DNA from 2 places in the Arthrobacter sp. PGP41 genome. Region 2 is predicted to be linked to the other one. Evidence: predicted binding sites of a transcription regulator. Region 2 holds the regulator's gene; the other holds the start of a gene.

Region 1 (7,525 bases), 870 kb from region 2:
TGAACGGCTCGGCAACATCGAAATCGAAGTAGAAGCCGTCGGTGATGTACGGGCCGATGCCCAGTTTGGCGTCCGGCCGCAACTGCTGGACGGCCTGTGCCATGACGTGGGCGGTGGAGTGGCGGAGGACGTTGAGCCCGTCCGGGGAATCGATGGTTACGCCCTCGACGTCAGCGCCTTCAGGCAGCTCCTGGTCCAGGTCCTTAAGCTCGCCATTGACGCGGGCAACAACAACATCACGGCGCTCAAAGAAGAGTTCCGCACCGGTTGTCCCGGTAGTCACCTTGGTCTCTTCGCCATCGACGAGAAGGGTGATCTGCTGGGCATCTGACACGGGTGTCTCCTATTCAAAGTTAAGGCTTCATAGCTTGTGGCATACGGGGACCACAGCCAGCCATCGTCAATGCTATCGGTTCCGCTCAGGCCCGACCAACGCGGCGCACCCGAGGATCAGCCGCTGAATCCCGTGATGGCGAGGGTGCGGGTGATTCCGTCCAGGGGGTGCCGGGCCTCCGGTTCCTGCGCCTGGGAACCCTGGAACGGCAAGGTTTCGGTGCGGCTCAGGTCCCAGGCCATGCTCGCGCTCAGGCTTATTCCCCGCGGGCCGGTCCGCCTGGTGGTGCCACGGATCAGGAGCAGCCGGGTTCCAAAGAGGAGCATTCCTGCCTTTTCCTGGGCTTCATGGAAGAAGACCGAATCTATGCAGCCGGTGCCGTCGTCGATGCTGATGAAAACTACCCGCCGGCCGCCCCGCATGGGCGGCGTCTGGGTTGCCACGCGAACCCCGGCCACCAGCACTTCCGTCCCGTTCCGCAGTCCGAGGAGCTTATCCGCCGTGGTGACTCCCAGCCTGTTGAGCATCGGCCGGTGGCTGTCCATCAGGTGGCTGCTGACATCAACAGCCATAAGGTCGAGTTCGGCCCGCACATTCTCCACCAAGGTTGGCGCCGGCAGCCCCGGCTTGACGTTGCGCAGCTCAACATCCCCCAAAGGCAGGGAGAGCTGCCCCTCGATAACCTCCACTCCTTTCCGTCCACTGCCGGAACCTTGGAGTTTTTGCAGATGTTGGACAAGGTCCGCACGGTTTGCATTGCCGCCTGCCTCCCGGTGAAGGGAATCAAAAGCGCCCAGCTGGGCCAGCCTTTTGATGCCGGGCTTGCTGATCCTTGACCGTGCCCTCAGGTCAGCGAGGGAGTCGAAGGGCTGGCCGGCGACGATCCGCTTAAGTTCTGTTGCGGACAATCCGTAAATGCCGTTCAGGCTTAGCCTGATTCCCAGTTTTCCTTCATCCGGGCCTTGCCCTACCCGTTCCACCCGGTACTCCGCCTTGCTTCGGTTGATGTCCAACGGGAGGATCGTGATCCCCAGGCGCCGGGCTTCCGCTACCAGCAGCCTTTTGGGGTACATCCCGGGATCGTGTTCCCACAGCCCGGCAAGGAATGCTTCGGGATGGTGAGCTTTCAGCCAGGCAGACTGGTATGTGGGGACGGCAAAGGCAGCACCATGCGCCTTGCAGAATCCGAAGCTTCCGAAGGCTTTCAAGGTCCCCCAGACGTTGTCCACCACAGCGGGTGCGTAGCCCCTTTCCCTAGCCGCTTTGCGGAAGAACTCCTCCACGCCCGGCTCAAGGGCGTCGTTGCCCAATGCACGGCGGAACTCGTCCGCCCGTGCAAGTCCGCAGCCTGTCATGACGTCGAAGGTCTTCAGGATCTGTTCGTGGAAAACGGTGACGCCGTGGGTCTCCGCGAGGACCGGTTTCAGGTCCGGATGGGGGTACACCTCGGGGGCGAAACCATGCCGGTGCTCAAGGAAGGGCCGAACCATGTCCGATTTCATGGGGCCGGGGCGGAACAGTGAGATATCGATGATGAGGTCGTTGAATTCCCGGGGTGCCATCTTGCCGATGAGCTCACGCTGCCCGGGCGATTCAATCTGGAAGCAGCCCAGGGTGTGGGTGCTCCTGATCAGTTCAAAGGTGGCTTCATCATCCAGCGGGACGGCATTGAGGTCGATGCGTCCGTTGTCCGCAATGTAGTCGGGACCGGCACCGTCCGGACCAGGTGAATGCTTTCCGGCTGCCACCACTTCTTCCTTGGAGGGGTGGATACGGATGACTTCCCGCACGGCAAAAGCCATGGCGCTTTGCATCCGGACCCCAAGGACATCAAGCTTGAGCATGCCCATGGGATCCATGTCGTGTTTATCGAACTGGCTCATGGGGAGGCCAAGTCCACTGGGCTGCACAGGAGTGCGGTCAAGCAGGGTTGCGTCGCCAAGGATCACGCCGCAGGGATGCATGGAGATATGCCGGGGCAGCCTGTCAAGGCGTTCCGTCAGGTCCACCAACAGATCAAGTTGCTGGTTTCCATCCAGGTCCCGCTGTTCCACCCGGCCGGCGAACTCCCGAAGTTCAGGTTTTTCCTGGAGTGCTTCACGGAAGTTGCGGGCAGAAAAGCGCCACAGCTGCTTTGCAATCTCCCCCACCTCGTCGTCGTCCATGCCCAGCGCCATGCCGGCGTCCCGCACTGCACCCCTGGCCCGGTAGCCATTCTGCATGCTCATCAGGGTGACCCGCTCGGTACCAAAGCGCTGAAAAATCCGGTGGTAGACGTTGTGCCGCTCCGCGCTTTCAACGTCGATATCAATATCCGGAAGTGTTGCCCGGTCCTGCGACAGGAAGCGTTCGAAAATCAGGTCATGCTGCAGGGGGTTCACCTGGCTGACGTCGATCAGGTAATTGACCAGGCTTGAGGCGCCGGATCCACGGGCTGCTGCCCGCACTCCCATTTCCTGGATCATGCGGGACACCTCGGCAACCGTCAGGAAATAGGAGGAGAAGCCAAGGTTGCGGATGATGCCCAGTTCGTGATCGAGCCGGGAGCGCATCCTTTGTCCGGCAGTACCAGTAATTCCCGGGAACCGCCTGGTGATTCCAGCCTGGCACCGCTGGACGAGTTCAAGATGCGGATCCTGGCTGATCCCGATCACTGAAGCTTCCGGCACCACGGGCTGCTTCCACCCCATGTCCGTGACCGGATCAATCCTGCAAAGGTCCGCCAGCGCCTCGGTCTGCTTCATCAGTTGCTTGAGGTCCGCTGCGCCATAGCCTGCCGCAGAAATGATCTCCTTGCCCAGGCGGAGCATCTCCGCGGAGGATTTAAGCCAGCCTTGGCCTGTTGGCTGCAGCAGGGGCTCTTCCGCGAGTTCCGGCAGGGATTTCAGGGTGCGTGCTGAGTCGAGCACATCCGCGGTGGGTGCTCCGTCTGCAGCGCAGTACCGGACGGCGTTTGTCAGGATTGCAGGAACATGATGCTCTTCTGCCAGCTTGAGCATGCGGACAGCATGGGCTGTACTCAAGGGCTTTCCGGGTGCGCTGAGCTGGGAGACTATCTCGGCAACCAAAGTGCCTGCGGGCATTGCGTCCAGCCATTGCATGAACAAGGTGCGCGGGCGAAGGTAGCGCCGCCCGCCCATGGCCCGGCCGACGTCGGAATCTGGCCCGATCAGGACAGTCAACACCGGTTTCAGGGTTTGGGGATCGAGGGTTCGGGAAGCAAGTTCCGCCCTGGTCACGGCAACTGGAACCGTTCCCCCGGATTTCCCGGAGGTACGGGCATGGGCATCTGATATCAGCCTGCAGAGCGCGCGGTAGCCCGCCCCGTTGTTGTTGCCCCGAGCCAGCACCACCACCCTGCCGGCAAGCTGGGTGCGGTGATCGTCGTCGTCGTCAAATACCGCAAGGTCAACACCCACAATGGGATCAATGCCCGCTCCCATGCATGCCTTGAGGTGTTTGATGGTTCCGTACAAACCGTCACGGTCAGTGCAGGCAAGTGCTGTTGCACCGTCAGCGGCGGCGGCCTGTGCCAGTTCCTCAGGCCAGGAGACGCCGTAGTGCGCACTGAAGGCAGTGGAGACGTGAAGATGGGTGAAGCTCATGCTGTCCTTGGCCGGAGTGCGTCATGGATGCGCAGCAGCCGCCAGCGGCCGCTTTGGATATGCCTGGTGAGGTCAAGCGTCAAAGTTTCTTCCGGCTCAAGGGCTCCAAGGACAGGGGGGTCAGGCCGCACCTGGACCCGCCAGATTTCGTGGTCCACCAGTCCGGGTCCACTGCCAAGCGGAGCGCGGCTTTCTTCCGCCCACCATTGCCGGCGTTCGTACCAGCGCACCGGTTCAGCACAAACAGCATAGGAACGTCCTGCCCACAGCAGGCGCAGGGGTTCGCCGTAAGCGCCGCACTCGACGTCCACGGATTGGCTGAACATGCCCATGGCGCCTCCCGGATCCAAACTGGTTTATTCGAATACTTGTTCGAATACATCCAGTCTACCCCTGCCCTGAACGTGCGCAAAGAAGGGTACGGGGAAGGACAAGGAGAATGGCGCGCAAGGGTGGACGGACCGATCGACAGGGAGCAGGATGGTGCCATGAGCACCCAAGACGCACTTCTAAAGCAGGCAAGCATTTCAACCCAGGACTCCACCGTGGTGGCCACGTTCAATATAGACGGCACCATCCCGTCGTCCGGTGCTTACGTGGTTGGGCTGGTAGGTGCTACGCCGGACTATTCAACACAACGGCGGTTATGCATTGAGTTCATGAACGGGGAGGCGATTGCCTTTTACTCATTCAACCGTGAACAGGGAGTCGAAGAAGACTACGACCTGTCCGGCGTGACCCACTCCGATAGCACCATTACGGGCAGCTTCCCCATGGCGGCCTTGAACGGCCTTGGCAAGGGGCATGTCATGTCAGCCTTCAGCGAGGCCGAAGGCAGGGAATTCCAGCACGGCGTCCCCGTGGAGGAACACCTCTGAACAAGGGCTTGCGGGCAGCTCAGCTGTTCCCTTTGTGGACCCGCATTTCCAGTTCGATGAAGCCGGAGATCATTGCCCGGTACGTGGACTCCACGATGTCCGGGTCGATGTCTTTTTTCTCCGCTGCCGAGCGGACATGCTCAATGATTCGCTCCACGCGCCCGGGCGCTCGGACTTCGGCGTCATCGCCCTTGAGGGTTCCGGCAATCCGGATCAGCCGTTCCCGGCGGGCGATGAGGGTGACAATCTGGTCATCAACCTCGTCAACAGCAATGCGGACCGCAGCGAGCTGTTCCTTGTCGGCCAAAGCATCTCGATCATTTCCTTGAATTGTCGCCATCGTCTGACAGTATCGAAGCATGCAGCCCAGAGTCGACTTCATCTCACTAGGTGTCCGCAGCGTTTCCGCCTCCCGCGCGTTCTATGTGGACGGCCTTGGCTGGCCGGTCCACCGTGAACTTGCGGAGGATGTTGTGTTCATCCAGGTGAACCACGGTTTGGTGCTGTCCCTGTGGGACGTGCGCCAGATGCAGGCTGACGCCGGCGTCAGTCCGCCCGGCCCGGTTCCCTGCATCACGCTTAGCCACAACCTTCCGTCCACTGAGGACGTGGACCGTGTCATGGAAGAAGCGGCCGCTGCGGGGGCCGTCATTATCGCGGAACCCATCACCCAGCCGTGGGGCGGGTACAGCGGATACTTCGCCGATCCGGACGGCTTCCGGTGGGAGGTTGCCTACAATCCCACCTGGAGAGTGGACGACGACGGCGCGGTCACCGTTTAGCGCTTGCCGCGGGTCCGCGCCGGACTGCTAGAAGAGTGCTTCAACGGGCCGGATGAGTTCCGGCCCGTTGTTCCGGACGTTGCCGACTTCTTTCCCGACTGAGTCCACGCGCCAGTCCGCCGCCACGTCCTTGACCCCCGCCCGCACCAGGTCAACCAGGCCTGCGGCGTCGTCCGCGGCCGGGTCGAGCCATGCCCGCATCGTGGCTTTGTCCATGGGCAGCGGCACGCGGTCATGCAAGGCGGTGAGTTTTCCGAACACCGTCGACTCACTGCCCGGCGGCGGCGTGTCAGTGGTCAGGATGGACGTGGAGAGCATCCAGCCGCCGGGCTCCCCTGCCGGCCACGCGGGATCCTTCCACCACTCATAGAGCCCTGCGAAGACCAGGCCCGTCCCCCCGCCCGGGTGCACATAGTACGGCTGCTTGGATTTTCCCGGACCCTGCTTCCATTCGTAGTATCCATCTGCCGGGACTGCACAGCGGCGCGACTGCGCGGCCTTGCGGAACGCCGGCTTCTCAAGCACGGACTCACTGCGCGCGTTGATCATCCTTGAGCCGATGCCCGGGTCCTTGGCCCAGGACGGGACCAGCCCCCACCGGGCAACATGGAGCTGGCGCACCTGCCTGGCAGCCCTCCCGTCATCCACCAGGCGTTCCAGGACAATGGGAACGTCATCCGTCGGCGCCACATTCCACGACGGCGGAATGCTCACCTCGCCCTCAAGCTCGGCGTCGAACTCGGCCAAAAGGTCCCCCACGGCACGGGCCATCACGTAGCGTCCACACATGGCTCCAGCATGCCACCGGCGCCAGGTGGTGTCATCCGGATTGATGCCAGGGATTCTGTCAAGGGAGTGGATGTGGCCAAGGGGCTGGCTACGCTGGCCTTGATTCAATCTTGAGCGTTAGGTCTTGTTTTTGATGGGACTTTGACTATCACCGACCAGGTTTCTTGATACGGGGCGGGCATTGTTGGCGTTGTCGGAAGGGGAAGCCGGCAGCCAATCGGACCGCAGAAGGCGGGCCGTCCTCAAAGAAATGGAAGTTTGTCATCATGGGTCTCAGCCTCAACACCACCACAGGTAAAGTCGTCGCCTCCCTGGCCCTGGTCGGCACCGCCGCCGGCGTCGCAGGCCTGGGCACGTACGGTGCATTCACCTCCAGCACCTCCGCCTCCGCCGAGGTCTCCTCGGGCACCGTTGCAATCACACTGGGCGCCTCAGGCGCAGCCAACCGCCTCAGCGTCGCCGCCACCGGCCTGGTCCCGGGCGACACCGTGCAGCGCGCCGTGACGCTCACCAATGCCACCGGCAACCAGGCACTGGCCGGCATCACACTGACAACGCTGGCCACCACCACCTCCAAGCTGGACACCGACCCGGCCCTTGGCCTGCAGCTCGCGATCGACAATTGCTCCGTTCCGTGGACCGAAGCCGGCACCGCCCCCGCCTACACCTACACCTGCGCGGGCGGGACCATCACCCAGGTCCTGGCCCCCCGCGCGGTCATCGGTGCCAACCTCCCGCTGACCGGTCTCACCTCCACTGCGGCCGGCAACACCGATAACCTGCGCGTAACCCTGTCCCTGCCCGGCGCAGCGGACAACACCTTCCAGGCCAAGAGCAGCGCCATCGACCTGTCCTTCACCGGAACGCAGCGCTCCGGCGCCAGCAACTAACCAACCTGGTCCTCCGCCGCCTGCTGAGACGTGGGCGGCGGAGGGCACCACCTGGAACGGACACCGCCATGACGGCAGCTTTCACCCAAGACCCCCCTTGTGCCACCACGGCGGCATCCTCCGCCGCTGCACCGGCCGTAGGCCGCTGGGCCAAAGCGCTCCGGCCCACGGCCAGGGCTGCATCGACGCTGATGATGCTCGGCGCCGTGGCAGCGTTCCTGTTCCTGGCCGTCGGGCCCAGGGTCCT
Region 2 (7,525 bases):
ATATGCAGGGTCAGCAGCACGCCGGCCGCGGAATGGGGTATTCGGGCAACCATGCCCACCAAGAGCAGCCTGCGGACGGGCCCGACGGCGAGCAACTCCCGGTAGAGAGCGAAATTCACAGTGATCCTCATGTCTGCCGCCGTGGGCCGGGGATCACCCCGCCTCGCTGCGGCTAGCGTTCTGCGCGCCTCAACTTGACCTCGATCGAGTCGACGCGCTCCCCAAACAATACATTCCGCGACCACTCCGACTGGAGGCCTGCTATGAGGTCCTGCACCCCGGCCGCATCAAGTCCGTCTTCGAGGTAAAGCACCACCTGCAGTTCCGGCCCTGCGCCGCCGCCTGCGGCCATGGTCCCATCGGCGGCCAGGGCGGCCACTCCCCTGCCCGGCGCCAGCTCGAGGTTCCGGACGGCGGGAAAACCTGCAGCGGCCCGGCCCATCTCCTCCGCGAGCTCTTCGTCCCTGTACGACGGGACCCACCCGTGCTGCTGCGCCAGGGCCCAGACCGCGGGCCGCCGCACCACAAACGTGAACCCGGAGCCCGGATCGAGGACCAGCAGTTCGGCGCCTTCGGCGACGGCCGAGAGCGCCGCGCGGGCCGCATACACGGCAACCGGCCTGGCCTCGGGGTGCCAGGCGGCCAGGGCCGCCGTTGAAGTGAAGGCGGGCATGGCTGTCCTGCCGTCGGCAGCCTTGAGGGTGACCAGGGCCATGTCCGCCTGTTTGTCGGCGTTCAGGCCGTGCGCTCCTTCCGCTTCCTCGGCGAGCCGGGCCACGATGGGGATGAATACGCGGGCGGTGGCCAGCGAAGCCACCACGCCGGCTTCGTCCCCCGTTCCTTTCCGCAAGGCCGCAACTGCGGCGAGGTAGGCCTCGCTGGCCGTTCCGTCGTCGTTCTCGAAGTTGTGGATTTTGGCATCGTCACCGGCCAGGCTTCGGCCTGCCCAGGGCCGGCCTGCAGAATCGGCACCGCCGCCGGCGCCCGCCAGCGCCGCAGCGATGTGCCCCGGCAGCTGGCGCGGGGACGGGGCGCCTAATTCGTTGCTGGCCATGCCGGGACGTTTAGCGGCGGCCGGCGACGTCGAGCGCTTCGGGCAGCGTGAAGGCTCCGGCGTAGAGGGCCTTGCCCACGATGGCGCCTTCAACGCCCAAGGGAACCAACGAGCGCAGGACACGGAGGTCGTCGAGGCTGGAGATGCCGCCCGAAGCAACCACCGGCTTGCCGGTCTTTTCCACCATCTGGCGCAGGAGTTCCACGTTGGGTCCCTGCAGGGTGCCGTCTTTGGTCACGTCCGTGACCACGTAGCGGCTGCAGCCGGCGTCCTCAAGACGGCCCAGGACATCCCAGAGGTCCCCGCCTTCCTTGGTCCAGCCGCGGCCGGACAGCGTGGTGCCGCGGACATCCAGCCCGACGGCGATTTTGTCGCCAAAGCGCTCGATTGCCCGGCGCGTCCAATCGGGATTCTCCAGCGCGGCGGTTCCCAGGTTCACGCGGGCAACGCCAAGGTCCAGGGCCGCTTCCAGGGTTTCGTCATCACGGAGGCCGCCGGAGAGTTCCACCTTGATGTCCAGCCGGCCCACCACTTCGCGGAGCAGTTCCGCGTTGGAGCCGCGTCCGAATGCGGCATCGAGGTCCACGAGGTGCACCCATTCGGCACCCTGCTGCTGCCAGTTCAGCGCTGCTTCCAGCGGGGTTCCGTAGCTGGTCTCACTGCCCGCTTCCCCCTGGACCAGCCGGACGGCCTGGCCGTTGACGACGTCGACGGCGGGCAGCAGTTCAAGAACCGGCAGGTCGGTTGCGGAGGTCATGTCAATCCTTCGGGTCGGGGTCAGTATTGCCAGCCGGCGGTCAGTTGCCCGGCAGCGTCAGCAGGTAGGCAGCGAGCAGCGACATGCCCGCCAAAACGTAAAACGAAATCTGGGTCCAGAGCGGCTTGTGCTGCTGCCTGAAGGACAGGGCACCGCCGACCAGCAGGCCGGCCAGCCCCATCAGGACGATCGACCACATCTAGGCGGCGCCGTCTTCCGTTGAAGGGGCGCCCGCGGGGACCGGGCCGCCAGGAGCCGGCTTTTTGAGGTTCTGCACCCAGTTGCGCAGGAGCCGGGCGCCGGCGTCACCGGACTTCTCCGGGTGGAACTGGGTGGCGCACAGCGGACCGTTTTCGACCGCTGCTATGAACGGCCCGCCGTGCTCGGACCAGGTGACCAGGGGTGCGGCCATGCGCGGCTGCACAACATCGAAGTTCCACTCCTGCACCCCGTATGAGTGCACGAAGTAGAACCGCTCGTTTTCGACGCCGGCGAACAGCTTGGATCCCTCGGGCACCTTCACGGTGTTCCAGCCCATGTGCGGCACCACGTCGGCCGGCAGGAGCTCCACCTTGCCTGGCCATTCGCCGATGCCCTCCGCCTCCGTGCCGTGTTCGACGCCCGCCTCAAAAAGCACCTGGAGACCCACGCAGATCCCCAGCACCGGCCGGCCGCCGGCCACCCGCCTGCCGATAAGGCGGATGCCGTCCACGGCTTTGAGCTCCCGCATCACCGTTTCGAAGGCACCGACGCCGGGAACCACCAGGCCGTCGGCGTTCAGGACGTCCTCGGGCTTGGAGCTCAGGATGACTTCCGCGCCGGCGCGTTCAAGGGCTCGCACCGCGGACCGGACGTTGCCGGAACCGTAGTCCAGGACCGTGACGGTGGGCTTGCCTTCGGGCGAGGGGAGTTTCCGGGAGGCCGAGGGATCGACGATTGCGCCGTCCTGCAGGACCTGCCCGCTCACAGCGCACCCTTCGTGGAGGGGATTCCTTCAACGCGCGGATCGGGCTCAACTGCTGCGCGAAGTGCCCGGGCGAAGGCCTTGAACTGGGCTTCGACAATGTGGTGGGGATCCCGGCCCGCTATGACGTTCATGTGCAGGCAGATGCCGGCGTGCAGGGTGATCGCTTCGAAGACGTGGCGGGTGAGGGATCCGGTGAAGTGGCCGCCAATCAGGTGGTATTCCTGGCCGGCAGGCTCGCCGCCGTGCACCAGGTAGGGCCGCCCGGAGACGTCCACGACGGCGTGGGCCAGCGCTTCGTCCAGGGGAACGGTGGCTTCTCCAAACCGGCGGATCCCGGCTTTGTTCCCCAGGGCGGTGCGCAGCACTTCACCGAAGGTGATGGCAACGTCCTCCACCGTGTGGTGGACATCGATGTGGATGTCACCTGTGGCTTTGACGGTCATGTCGATCAGGGAGTGCTTGCAGAGCGCCGTGAGCATGTGGTCGTAGAACGGCACCGAGGTGTCGATGTCCGAGGCGCCGGTACCGTCGAGGTTGATTTCCACGAGCACAGAGGACTCACTGGTGGCACGTTCCATGCGCGCGGTGCGGGCCGCAGCAACATTCGATCCGGTGGTACTCATGCTTGGGTCCTTTTGGGCAGAAGGGGTGGTTCGGGGCGTCCAGCGCCGGTACTCCCAGTCTAGGCGGGAAGCTTGGCCTGGCTGGCAAGGATGCTTTCAAGGCAGGTGAGGAAAGCTGTGGTTTCGGTCTCAGTTCCGGCAGTGACGCGGAGATGGCCTGGGATTCCCACATCCCGGACCAGCACACCCGCATCCAGCAGTTCCTGCCACACCTGATGGGGGTTCTCCAGGCCGCCGAAAAACACATAGTTGGAGTCTGAGGCGGCAGGCTTGAGGCCCATCCTCAGCAGCTCGGAAACAATGCGGTCCCGCTGCTTCTTGATGTCCTCCACATCCGCCATCAGCGTCTCGCGGTGCTGGAGGGCGGCGAGGGCGGTGGCCTGGGTGATGGCCGAAAGGTGGTACGGGAGACGGACGAGCCGCAGCGCGTCGGTTACTTCGGGGGCCGCAGCCATGTAGCCGAGGCGGGCACCGGCCAGCGCGAACGCCTTGCTCATGGTCCTCGAGACGATCAGCCGTTCCCGCCCCGGCAGCAGCGTCAACGCACTGGGCGTTCCGTCGTGTGCAAACTCGTGGTAAGCCTCATCGACGATGACGATGGACTGGCTTTCTTCGCCGGCCTCGTAGACGGCTTCCACCACGTCCAGCCCGAGGCCGGTTCCCGTGGGGTTATTGGGTGAACACAGGAAGACGATGTTGGGCTGCAGCTCCTTGACCTGCCGCGCCGCCGATTCGGCGCTGAGTCCGTAATCGCCGGCACGCTCACCCACAATGTATTCCGTGTCCGTTCCGCTGGCCAGCAGGGGATACATGGAGTACGTGGGAGGGAATCCGAGCGCTGTACGTCCCGGCCCGCCGAAGGCCTGGAGTATCTGCTGAAGTACTTCGTTGGAGCCATTGGCCGCCCAAAGGTTGGATTCATCCAGCCCGTGCCCCAGGTACTCCGCCAACGCCTTTCGCAGCTCCGTGAATTCCCGGTCCGGGTATCGATTGAGTCCCGCTGCCGCATCGGATACCGCGGCGGTAATGGCTGCCCTGACGTCAGCCGGGACCCCGTGGGTGTTTTCATTCACGTTCAGGAGGATTGGAACGTCCAGCTGGGGCGCGCCATAGGGGGTAAGCCCGCGAAGGTTGCTGCGGAGGGGAAGCCGGTTCAGGCGCTCTAGCTGGTCATTCACCTGAACAGTTTAGTGCCAGCGCCGGACACCGGAAAATGTGACGGTTTCCTGTTCGCTCCCGCATGCTGCGCCCTCACGCCCGTGGAGAGGCAAAATGCCGGGCCCTAACTTGCAGGCACGAACAATTGCTGGCCGGGAAAGACCGCGCCGGCAGGGAGGTTGTTCAGCTGCACGATGTCCGCGACGACGTCCCGCGGGTCGCGCTCCGGCGAGACGCTGGCGGCGATACCCCACAACGACTCGCCTGGCTGGACCGTCACTGCGACAGTGGGCGTCGTTGCAAGATCCGTCGCGGACTCCGACGCCTTGGCCGGGGCATTGAAAAAGCCCGCCAGGGAGAAGAGCAGCGCAGCCAGCAGGACCAGCGGAATGCCGATTAGCACGATGCGACCGCGACGGGTCAGCCGAAGCGGCGGAAGAGGCGCAGGCCGCCCGGCCAGACGATTGTCCGACTGGGACATGATTTGCTGCACCGAAAGCAGCTGTTGGCGTGAACCCCGCGTAACAGATGTACCTGACATGATCTGAGCCCTCCTGGACCGTACTGTGCTGCCCGGACGTCCTTCCCGCCGCCCCCGGCCGGACGTATTCCGGCGCGGTCTTCGAAGGACCAGGGCAGTCAGTAGAACATATATTCGAACTTTGCTTTCTCTGTTTTAGCACCTATCAACGAACATTGTCGAGACTCGCTAGAACAAATGTTTGAAAAAGCAATGCGGCTGGCCTAGCTTTGAACCAAAGAACAACCACCCGGACAGTCGATCAGCAGGGTCTGACATTCAAGGGCGGGACCTTCCAGGGCCTGGCCATGGAACGGACCGGCGGAACCGAAAGGCATTGGCGAACATGGCAGCAGCAGCCGCCGGGGGCAGGGCAACCGCGCAACCGAAGAGGACCGCCAAGGGCCTGACTCCACGGCAGAAGAAAATCCTCGAAACCATCCAGCGCTCGGTCAACGAGAACGGGTACCCGCCGTCCATGCGGGAGATCGGCGACACCGTGGGGCTGGCGAGCCTTTCGAGCGTCACGCACCAGCTCTCCCAGCTTGAGAAGCTTGGCTACCTCCGCCGCGACCCCAAGCGGCCCCGGGCCATGGAAGTCCTCATGCCCCTGACCCTGGACGGCGGAGCCGCAAAGCCGGCCAGCCAGGCGTCCGCCGTGCGTTCACCCGGTACAGCGACTGTCACCGAACTGCCCACCGCCCTGGACACGGCAATGGTCCCCCTGGTGGGCCGGATCGCCGCAGGCGGCCCCATCCTTGCCGACCAGCTGGTGGAGGATGTCATGCCGCTCCCCAGGCAACTGGTGGGCCAGGGGGAACTGTTCATGCTTCGGGTAGCCGGGGATTCCATGGTGGATGCGGCCATCTGCGACGGCGACTGGGTTGTGGTCCGCCGCCAGCAGGATGCCGCCAACGGGGACATTGTGGCCGCGCTCCTGGATGACGAAGCCACCGTCAAGACATTCCGCCAGCGCGACGGCCACACGTGGCTGCTGCCGCAGAACACCCAGTACGAACCCATCCTCGGGGACCACGCCACCATCATGGGCAAGGTTGTGTCCGTACTCCGCTCGCTGTAGCCGGGAAACTCCGCCCGCCGCAGCGAGGCGGGCTCAGGCGTTTTCCCGGGCCAGCCGTTCCAGGGCTGCGATCGCCGTCTTCCGGTCTGTTGTGGACCAGAAGGGCGGCAGCGCCCCGCGGAGGAACCCGGCATAGCGCTCGGTGGCCAACCGGGAGTCCAGCACGGCCACCACTCCCCTGTCGCCCGTGGAACGGATCAGCCGGCCGGCCCCCTGGGCGAGCCGGATCGCGGCGTGCGTGGCCGAAACCGACATGAAGCCGTTTCCACCGGCCTGTGCTACCGCCCGTGAGCGCGCCGTCATGAGGGGATCGTCCGGCCGCGGAAACGGAATGCGGTCTATCACCACCAGCCGGCACGAGCCGCCGGGGACGTCCACGCCCTGCCAGAGGGACATGGTCCCGAACAGGCAGGTATCGGGCTCGTCGGCGAACTGCTTTACCAGGGCGGTCATGGTGGAGTCACCCTGGCAGAGGACCGTTATTCCCAGCTTGGGGCGAAGCGCCTCGGCCGCTTCCTCTGCCGCACGCCGGGACGAGAACAGGCACAGTGCCCCGCCACCGGATGCACGGATCAGGGCTTCCAGTTCGTCCAGCGCTTCCGGGGAGGCGCCCCGGCCGGGCTTCGGCAGGTGCCCGGCAACGTAGAGGATGCCCTGCTTCGGGTAGTCGAAGGGCGATCCCACGTCAACGCCGGTCCAGCTGGGGGCGCCGTCGCCCACCAGGCCCAGTCCGCCCGCTGCAGGCTCGAATGCGGAACCGATGGCCAGCGTCGCGGAGGTCAGCACCACCGTGTGGCCGGCGAAGAGCCCCTCACGCAGCCTTCCGGCAACGGACAGCGGCGCAATGTTGATCAACGCCGGAGCGGTCTCGTCCGGCTGGGAGAATCCCTGCGCAGGATCAAAGGAGCTGGCACGGGAAAACCACACCACTTCGCGGTTCTCCCGGGCTGCCAGGAGCCGTTCACAAAGTTCCAGGATGAGCAGCAGCCGGGACCGCGCAAGCTGCCTGCCGCCGTCGGCCGTGGCGCTGCTGTCCCCCTTTGAATCCGAGAGGGCAGCGCGGCAGGCGTCCCGCAGCTGGTCCACGCAGTCCAGCTGTTCATCGTTGAGCCCGTTCGGGAGCAGCCCGTTGGGTACGCCTGCCAATGCGAGCTCCAAGTTGGCGGCTGCGGCGTTCAACGCATCAACCGTGATGGCCGTGTGCTTCCGCGCACCGGCGGCAGCAGCGTGGACCATGGCCACCGAGAGCTGGCCGGAGACCGCCCCGGTGACCCTGTCCTGCAGTTCATGGGCCTCATCCACCACCACCACGTCATACTCGGGCAGGACGGCCAGGCCTTCGAACGCGCTGACAGCGAGCATCGC

The links. The regulator LexA, encoded in region 2, represses DNA repair genes until DNA is damaged. The targets are predictions, from matches to a motif close to TCGAACANNTGTTCGA.
Region 1: the regulator LexA is predicted to act here: its motif matches at 4,300-4,315, upstream of C3B78_RS10930 (DUF6504 family protein).

Annotation. Positions count from the first base shown of each region.
Region 1 covers NZ_CP026514.1:2,407,428-2,414,952, forward strand. The annotation lists gene thrS (threonine--tRNA ligase) at 1-334, opposite strand, end outside; gene C3B78_RS10925 (DNA polymerase III subunit alpha) at 451-3,939, opposite strand; gene C3B78_RS10930 (DUF6504 family protein) at 3,936-4,271, opposite strand; gene C3B78_RS10935 (hypothetical protein) at 4,428-4,817, shown strand; gene C3B78_RS10940 (chorismate mutase) at 4,837-5,157, opposite strand; gene C3B78_RS10945 (VOC family protein) at 5,177-5,599, shown strand; gene C3B78_RS10950 (SOS response-associated peptidase) at 5,627-6,388, opposite strand; gene C3B78_RS10955 (hypothetical protein) at 6,655-7,278, shown strand; gene C3B78_RS10960 (signal peptidase I) at 7,347-7,525, shown strand, end outside.
Region 2 covers NZ_CP026514.1:1,535,272-1,542,796, reverse strand. The annotation lists gene C3B78_RS07000 (MFS transporter) at 1-119, opposite strand, end outside; gene C3B78_RS06995 (SseB family protein) at 173-1,054, opposite strand; gene priA (bifunctional 1-(5-phosphoribosyl)-5-((5-phosphoribosylamino)methylideneamino)imidazole-4-carboxamide isomerase/phosphoribosylanthranilate isomerase PriA) at 1,065-1,811, opposite strand; gene C3B78_RS19840 (hypothetical protein) at 1,852-2,010, opposite strand; gene hisH (imidazole glycerol phosphate synthase subunit HisH) at 2,011-2,778, opposite strand; gene hisB (imidazoleglycerol-phosphate dehydratase HisB) at 2,775-3,401, opposite strand; gene C3B78_RS06975 (histidinol-phosphate transaminase) at 3,461-4,579, opposite strand; gene C3B78_RS06970 (LysM peptidoglycan-binding domain-containing protein) at 4,684-5,040, opposite strand; gene lexA (transcriptional repressor LexA) at 5,426-6,160, shown strand; gene C3B78_RS06960 (ATP-dependent DNA helicase) at 6,194-7,525, opposite strand, start outside.